DNA from 3 places in the Streptosporangium sp. NPDC020145 genome. Region 2 is predicted to be linked to each of the others. Evidence: predicted binding sites of a transcription regulator. Region 2 holds the regulator's gene; each other region holds the start of a gene.
What was found. Region 2 encodes HrcA, which represses chaperone genes, less so after heat shock. Its sites were predicted from a motif close to TTGGCACTCTCNNNNNGAGAGTGCCAA; they were not measured.
Positions count from the first base shown of each region.

Region 1: ABZ463_RS24945 (FmdB family zinc ribbon protein) is a predicted target of HrcA. The motif match lies at 1,076-1,102, and genes of this name have one in related genera.
Region 3: groL (chaperonin GroEL) is a predicted target of HrcA. The motif match lies at 1,166-1,192, and genes of this name have one in related genera.

Region 1 covers NZ_JBEXZT010000014.1:184,212-186,475, reverse strand. Annotated here, with positions in the region: gene ABZ463_RS24950 (potassium/proton antiporter) at 1-1,010, shown strand, start outside; gene ABZ463_RS24945 (FmdB family zinc ribbon protein) at 1,130-1,441, shown strand; gene ABZ463_RS24940 (MDR family MFS transporter) at 1,453-2,264, opposite strand, start outside.
Region 2 covers NZ_JBEXZT010000004.1:202,631-204,894, reverse strand. Annotated here, with positions in the region: gene dnaJ (molecular chaperone DnaJ) at 1-641, opposite strand, end outside; gene hrcA (heat-inducible transcriptional repressor HrcA) at 654-1,667, opposite strand; gene ABZ463_RS09075 (hypothetical protein) at 1,863-2,264, shown strand, end outside.
Region 3 covers NZ_JBEXZT010000014.1:27,194-29,457, reverse strand. Annotated here, with positions in the region: gene groL (chaperonin GroEL) at 1-1,055, opposite strand, end outside; gene ABZ463_RS24230 (cold-shock protein) at 1,379-1,579, opposite strand; gene ABZ463_RS24225 (MoaD/ThiS family protein) at 1,970-2,245, opposite strand.

The sequences.
Region 1 (2,264 bases), on a different contig from region 2:
TGCTGCTGAGCGCCGCCGCCTCCCCCAGCCTGGGAGAGGCACTGCTCATGGTCGTCGTCGAACTGGCCGTCGGAGCGGTCGTCGGCCTGGCGGTCGGGCCGCTCGGCGTCTACGCGCTGCGCCGTATCGCGCTGCCGATCTCCGGCCTGTACCCGATCGCGGTGCTCGCGCTGGCGTTCGTCGCCTACGCGGGCGCCGTACTCCTGCACGGCAGCGGTTTCCTCGCGGTCTACCTGGCCACCCTGGTCATGGGCAACTCCCGGATGCCCCACCGCGCCTCGTCGAGAGGCTTCGCCGAGGGCGTCGCCTGGCTGGCCCAGATCGGCCTGTTCGTCATGCTCGGCATGCTGGCCAGCCCTTCCGAGATGCCGTCGGCGATCGTTCCGGGCCTGGTCGCCGGACTGATCCTGGTCGCCGTCGCCAGGCCGCTCTCGATCGTTGTCTCCGCCCTGATCGTCAGGAGCGCGCGGATCGACCGGCTCAACTGGCGGGAGCAGGCCTTCCTGTCCTGGGCGGGACTGCGCGGCGCGGTGCCCATCGTGCTGGCGACCATCCCCTGGGCGGCCAACTCGGTGCACAACGGCGTCGCGAAACTCGTGTTCAACGAGGTCTTCGTGATCGTCGTCGTCTACACGCTGCTGCAGGGGCCGACGCTGCCCTTCGTCGCCAAGGCCCTCGGCCTGTCGACACCGGACGAGGCACGTGACCTTGAGGTCGAGTCCGCTCCCCTTGAGGAACTCAACGCCGACCTGCTGCAGGTCAAGGTGCCGCCGACCTCCAAGCTCCACGGCGTCGAGGTCTTCGAGCTACGGTTGCCGACCGACGCCCAGGTCACCCTGATCGTCAGGGACGGCAGGACGTTCGTTCCCTCGGACTCGACGAGGATCAGGATCGACGACCAACTCCTGATCGTGACGACCGCGGCCTGCAGAGAAACGGTCGAGCGCAGGATGAAGGCGATCAGCCGCCGGGGCAAGCTGGCGGGCTGGTTCGGCGAGCGGGGCAGCTGATCCATTCATTCCCACCCGGAATGCGACAGATCCGACTCGCGTTTATGCTTGTCGGCTGCCTATCATTAGCAGTCGCGTCAGTAGAGTGCCAGACGGCGCGGATCGAAGGAGGAGGAACGGTGCCCACCTACCAGTACGCCTGCAGCGCATGCGGCAACGAGTTCGACATCGTCCAGAAGTTCTCAGACGACGCGCTCACCGAGTGCCCGTCCTGTGCCGGTGAGCTGCGCAAGGTGTTCTCCGCGGTCGGCATCGTGTTCAAGGGCTCCGGCTTCTACCGGACCGACAGCAGGTCCTCCTCGACCAGCACGGTGAGTTCGTCCTCGACGTCCGCCTCCTCCGGCTCGTCCGGAGAGTCGAAGTCAAGCGAGTCCAAGCCGAGCGAGTCCAAGCCCGCCGCCGCCGGCACCCCGGCTCCCGCGGCCTCCTAGCGCGGCACCCGTCACGCTCCGGCGGCTCCTCGGGGGCGGTCGGAGGCCGAGCCGAGCATCTCGTGGGGCAGCCTGTCCAGCAGCTCACGAAGCCCTGGATGCCGCGCGGGGTCCCAGTCGTCGATCATCCGCCGCAACCCCTCGCGGGCCTCGGCGACAAGTGCCCCGGCCACCCGTTCACCGGCCGGGGTCAGTTCAAGGCGCCCGCCGCCGTCGGTACGGCGGGCCAGCCCTCGCGTGACGAGCAGATCCGCGTACGGCCTGCCCCTCTCGACCGTGACCCCCGCCCGTTCGGCGAGTTCCACGCTTTTCTGACCGCCCCCGGTGCCCAATCTGGCGATCAGCCACACCGAACCCGGCGGCAGGTCGAGACCGGCCGTCTCCCCGAGACGGCGGTAGTAGTCCCGGCGCATGTCCGCGTCGGCCAGTCGCCACAGCCCGCGTTCCACCTCGCGCAACGAGGAACGCTGCGCGGACACCGCGCCGTAGCACTCCCCCAGGTCCACGGGCCTGGTGGTCTCGCGCAACGGCACCTCGGGCAGCAGCCAGGCCGCTGCGAAGGCCACCAGCGCGACGGGCGCGGTGTACAGGAACACCCCGGCGATCGCGTCCGAGTAGGCCGCCAGGAACGCCGCCATGGCCCCGGGCTCCAGCCTCCTGACGGCCGTCGGATCCGACTGGACCGCCGTGGCGACCCCCGGCGGGAGCCGTACGGTCCGCGACAGCCGTACGAGGTCGTCGGTCAGCCGTGAGGCGAAGACCGTGCCCGCGACGGCGACGCCGAAGGAACCGCCGATGGAGCGGAAGAAGGTGACCCCCGAGG
Region 2 (2,264 bases):
CGGGTGCGGACCCGGCCGTCGCCGGAGCACTCCTGGCAGGGGTTGCGGATGATCGAACCGAACCCGCCGCACTGCGGGCAGGGACGGGAGGTCATGACCTGGCCGAGGAAGGACCGGGTGACCTGGGAGACCTCGCCGCGCCCGTGGCAGACGTCACAGGTGTCGGGGTGGGTGCCCGCCGCCGCGCCGGAGCCGGTGCAGACCTCGCACAGGATCGCGGTGTCGACCACCAGCTCGCGGGTCGTGCCGAAGGCCGCCTCCCGCAGGTCGAGTTCGACCCTGATGGTGGCGTTGCGGCCCCTGCGGGCCCGCGAGCGGGGACCGCGCCCCGCGCCGCCGCCCGCCGCGCCGAAGAAGGCGTCCATGATGTCGCTGAAGGGGAAGCCGGCGCCGAAGCCTCCGGCGCCCGCGCCACCCGAGGAGAACGGGTCGGCGCCCATGTCGTACATCTGACGCTTGTTGGGGTCGGACAGCACCTCGTAGGCCTGGGTGATGTCCTTGAACCGCTCCTGGGTCTCAGGGTCGGGGTTCACATCGGGATGCAGCTCCCTGGCCAGGCGGCGGTAGGCCTTCTTGATCTCCTCCGCGCTGGCGTCGCGCCGCACCCCCAGGGTGCCGTAGTAGTCACTCTTAGTAGCCACTTAGTTGACCTCTTAGGATGCAGCCAGGATCTGGCTGACGTAGCGTGCCACCGCGCGCACCGCGCCCATCGTGACCGGGTAGTCCATACGTGTCGGACCCAGCACACCGAGCCGGGCCAGTTGCTTGCCACCCGAACCGTATCCGGCGGCGACGATGGATGTGCCCTGGAGACCCGTGTAAGGGTTCTCCGAGCCGATGCGCACCGTCAGCGCCGACAGGTCCGAGGTCTCACCGAGCAGGCGCATGAGCACCACCTGCTCCTCCAGGGCCTCCAGCACGTCGCGGAGCCCGACGGTGAAGTCGGCCCCCGCGAGATTGGCGGCCCCGGCGAAAACGATCTTCTCATCATGCCGGTCCACAAGGGACTCAAGCAGGACCGAAAGGATGGTGGCCGCGACGGGCCTGTCCTCGGCGGGCAGCCGTTCTGGCAGGTCGGCGACCATGTCGGGAACACTGGCCAGCCCGCAGCCGTCCAGGCAGGCGTTGAGCACCGCGCGCAGGTGCGCCACGCGGTTGTCGTCGATGACCTCCTGCAGCTCCACCACGCGCTGCTCGACCCGCCCGGTGTTGGTGATGAGCACGAACATCAGGCGGTGCTCGTTCAGCGGGACCAGCTCGACGTGGCGGACCTTGGAGTTGGAGATCGTGGGGTACTGGACCACGGCGACCTGACGGGTCAGCTGGGCCAGCAGCCGTACCGTGCGCATCACGACGTCGTCGAGGTCGACGGCGCCCGCGAGGAAGCTCTCGATGGCCCTCCTCTCCGCGCCGGACAGCGGCTTCACCTGGGAGAGGCGGTCGACGAACAGCCGGTAGCCCTTGTCCGTCGGCACCCGGCCCGCGCTGGTGTGGGGCTGGGCGATGTAGCCCTGCTCCTCCAGCACCGCCATGTCGTTGCGGATGGTCGCGGGGGACACACCCAGGTTGTGACGCTCCGCGAGAGCCTTCGAGCCGACCGGCTCATTGGTGGACACGTAGTCCTCGACGATGGCGCGTAGGACCGCCAGCTTGCGGTCGTCAACCAACGTGCTCACCTCCTACCTGCGCTCGGACGGGAAACGCCAGGTCTGGCACTCGGTGTTCCCGAGTGCCAAGTGTACGGCTCCAGCCCGGGGGGTGCGATAACACGGCACCAGGATGGGCGGGAGCGGGTCCTGGAGCAAGCCATTGTCAAGTCAGCTGCTATCGCTATCCAAGTGGTAAGGGCCACAATTAGGTATATGTCCAATGATTTCGGATCCCCTTCGGGTTACGGCACCCCCCAGCAGCCGTACGGCCAGCCCCACCAGCAGCAACAGCAGTACCAGCAGGGCGGCCCCTCCTTCGGCTACCCGCCCCCGGGATACGGCGCCCCCCAGGGCCCGCCGCCGAAGGTGAAGCCCAGCGTCGGCTGGATCGTCGGCGTGTGGCTGCTCTTCGTGCTGAGCGTGATCATTGGCTTCGTCGGTTTCGCGGGCGGTCTCTTCAACGCGGTCACCGAAGCCGCCCCGACCTCCTCCTTCGGCCCCGACCAGAAGACGACCGTCAGCATCGACCCGGCGAACAAGCCCGCCATCTACGTCGCCGCGGCCAAGGGCACGAACTTCGAGTGCCAGATCGAGGGCGCCCCGGGAACCGTCAAG
Region 3 (2,264 bases), on a different contig from region 2:
ATCTCGGCACGGATCTGGTTGACCCGGCCCGCGATCTGCTCGGCGTCACCGGCACCGTCGACGATCGTCGTCTCGTCCTTGGTGACGATGACCTGACGAGCGCGGCCGAGCTGGTCGAGCGTGGTGGACTCCAGCTTCAGACCGAGGTCCTCGCTGATGACCTGGGCACCGGTCAGGATGCCGATGTCGCCCAGCATGGCCTTGCGGCGGTCGCCGAAGCCCGGAGCCTTGACGGCGACCGAGCGGAACAGGCCGCGGATCTTGTTGACGACCAGGGTCGCCAGCGCCTCGCCCTCGATGTCCTCGGCGATGATCAGCAGCGGCTTGCCGGCCTGCACGACCTTGTCGAGGACCGGGAGCAGGTCCTTGTTCGCGGAGATCTTGGAGTTGACGACGAGGACGTAGGGGTCGTCGAGGACGGCCTCCATGCGCTCCGGGTCGGTCACGAAGTAGGGCGAGATGTAACCCTTGTCGAAGCGCATGCCCTCGGTGAGCTCAAGCTCAAGGCCGAAGGTGTTGCTCTCCTCGACGGTGATGACGCCTTCCTTGCCGACCTTGTCCATCGCCTCGGCGATCATCTCGCCGATCTGCGGGTCACCCGCGGAGATGGAGGCCGTGGAGGCGATCTGCGCCTTCGTCTCCACGTCCTTGGCCAGCTTGGAGAGCTCCTCGGAGACACGCTCGACGGCGGCCTCGATGCCCTTCTTCAGGGACATGGGGTTGGCGCCCGCGGCTACGTTGCGCAGGCCCTCGCGGACCAGCGCCTGAGCAAGCACGGTGGCCGTGGTGGTGCCGTCACCCGCGACATCGTCGGTCTTCTTGGCGACTTCCTTTACGAGCTCGGCCCCGATCTTCTCCCACGGGTCCTCAAGCTCGATCTCCTTGGCGATGGAGACACCGTCGTTGGTGATCGTGGGGGCGCCCCACTTCTTCTCCAGCACGACGTTGCGGCCCTTGGGGCCGAGGGTCACCTTGACAGCGTCCGCGAGCTGGTTCATGCCACGCTCGAGACCGCGCCTGGCGTCCTCGTCAAACGAGATCATCTTGGCTGCCATACGGCTAGACCTCCCAAACACAGGGTGGCTTGCACCAGACCGAGGCGACGCCCGCGACGGCATACGGGCCCGCGACTCCGTTCGGCGGGCCCCATCGTCTCGATCCAGGTTTGGCACTCTCCAATGAGGAGTGCTAACCACTGTTTAGCACTCTCCCCCGACGAGTGCAAGCCAAGGACCTTTGACCTGAGTGTCAGCTTAGGCGAAGGCCCGGCCCGCCGATGGGAGCGACGAGCCGGGCCGACATGCCGAGGGCGATCCGCGCGAACTGCGCTGCCGCGGGATGCGCCAGCGGGTTCCCGACGAGCTGACGGAGGACGAGATCAGACCGTCCGGACCGATTCCGCCTGAGGTCCCTTCTGTCCCTGCGTGATCTCGAACTCGACCCTCTGGCCCTGTTCGAGCGCACGGTAGCCATCCATCATGATCGCGGAGTAATGGACGAAAACATCCTTACCACCGTCTACCGCGATGAAGCCGTAGCCCTTGTCCGCGTTGAACCATTTGACGGTGCCTTGCGCCACTTCCGACTCCTCTTACTGGGCTTGAGGACGTCGCCCATTCCTCTCGCGAGGTCCTCAATCTCCGAGGCGGAGACATCGCCTACGTCGATCGCCCTCGACCATACCTGTGAGAGCCCGTGGGGCAACAGAGTCAACCAGCAAACTACCGCTTTACGGACGCATTCAACACGCCAACATAGTTTTGCTATCACTACTAGTTAGTTAAATATTACATTATGTCTTCGCGCAAAAATGTGAGCTTGCATCACAAAAGACGACACCCGCACGCGGCCAGGCCGGTGCGGGTGTCGTGAGGGTGTTCTAGGGGCGCCGTTCCATGACAGTGGACGACATCGGGCCCCAGGAGGCCGCCCAGGGCCCGCCCAGGGCCCCGCGCGGCCTCCGCCGGGATCAGCCTCCGGCGACCGCCGGAATGATGGAGACCTGAACGCCGGACGGCGTCACCGTGTCGAGGTTGTCGGCGAAACGGACATCCTCATCACCGACATAGACGTTCACAAAACGGCGAATCTTGCCCGATTCATCGAGAATACGGGCACCGATCCCGGGGAAGTCGGCGTCGAGCTTCTGCAGAACCTCACGCAGGGTCCCGCCCTCGCCGTTCACCTCGGCCGCGCCGCCGGTGTACGTACGGAGAATCGTCGGAATCCGTACAGAAACACTCATAATTCAGTACCTTTCAGAG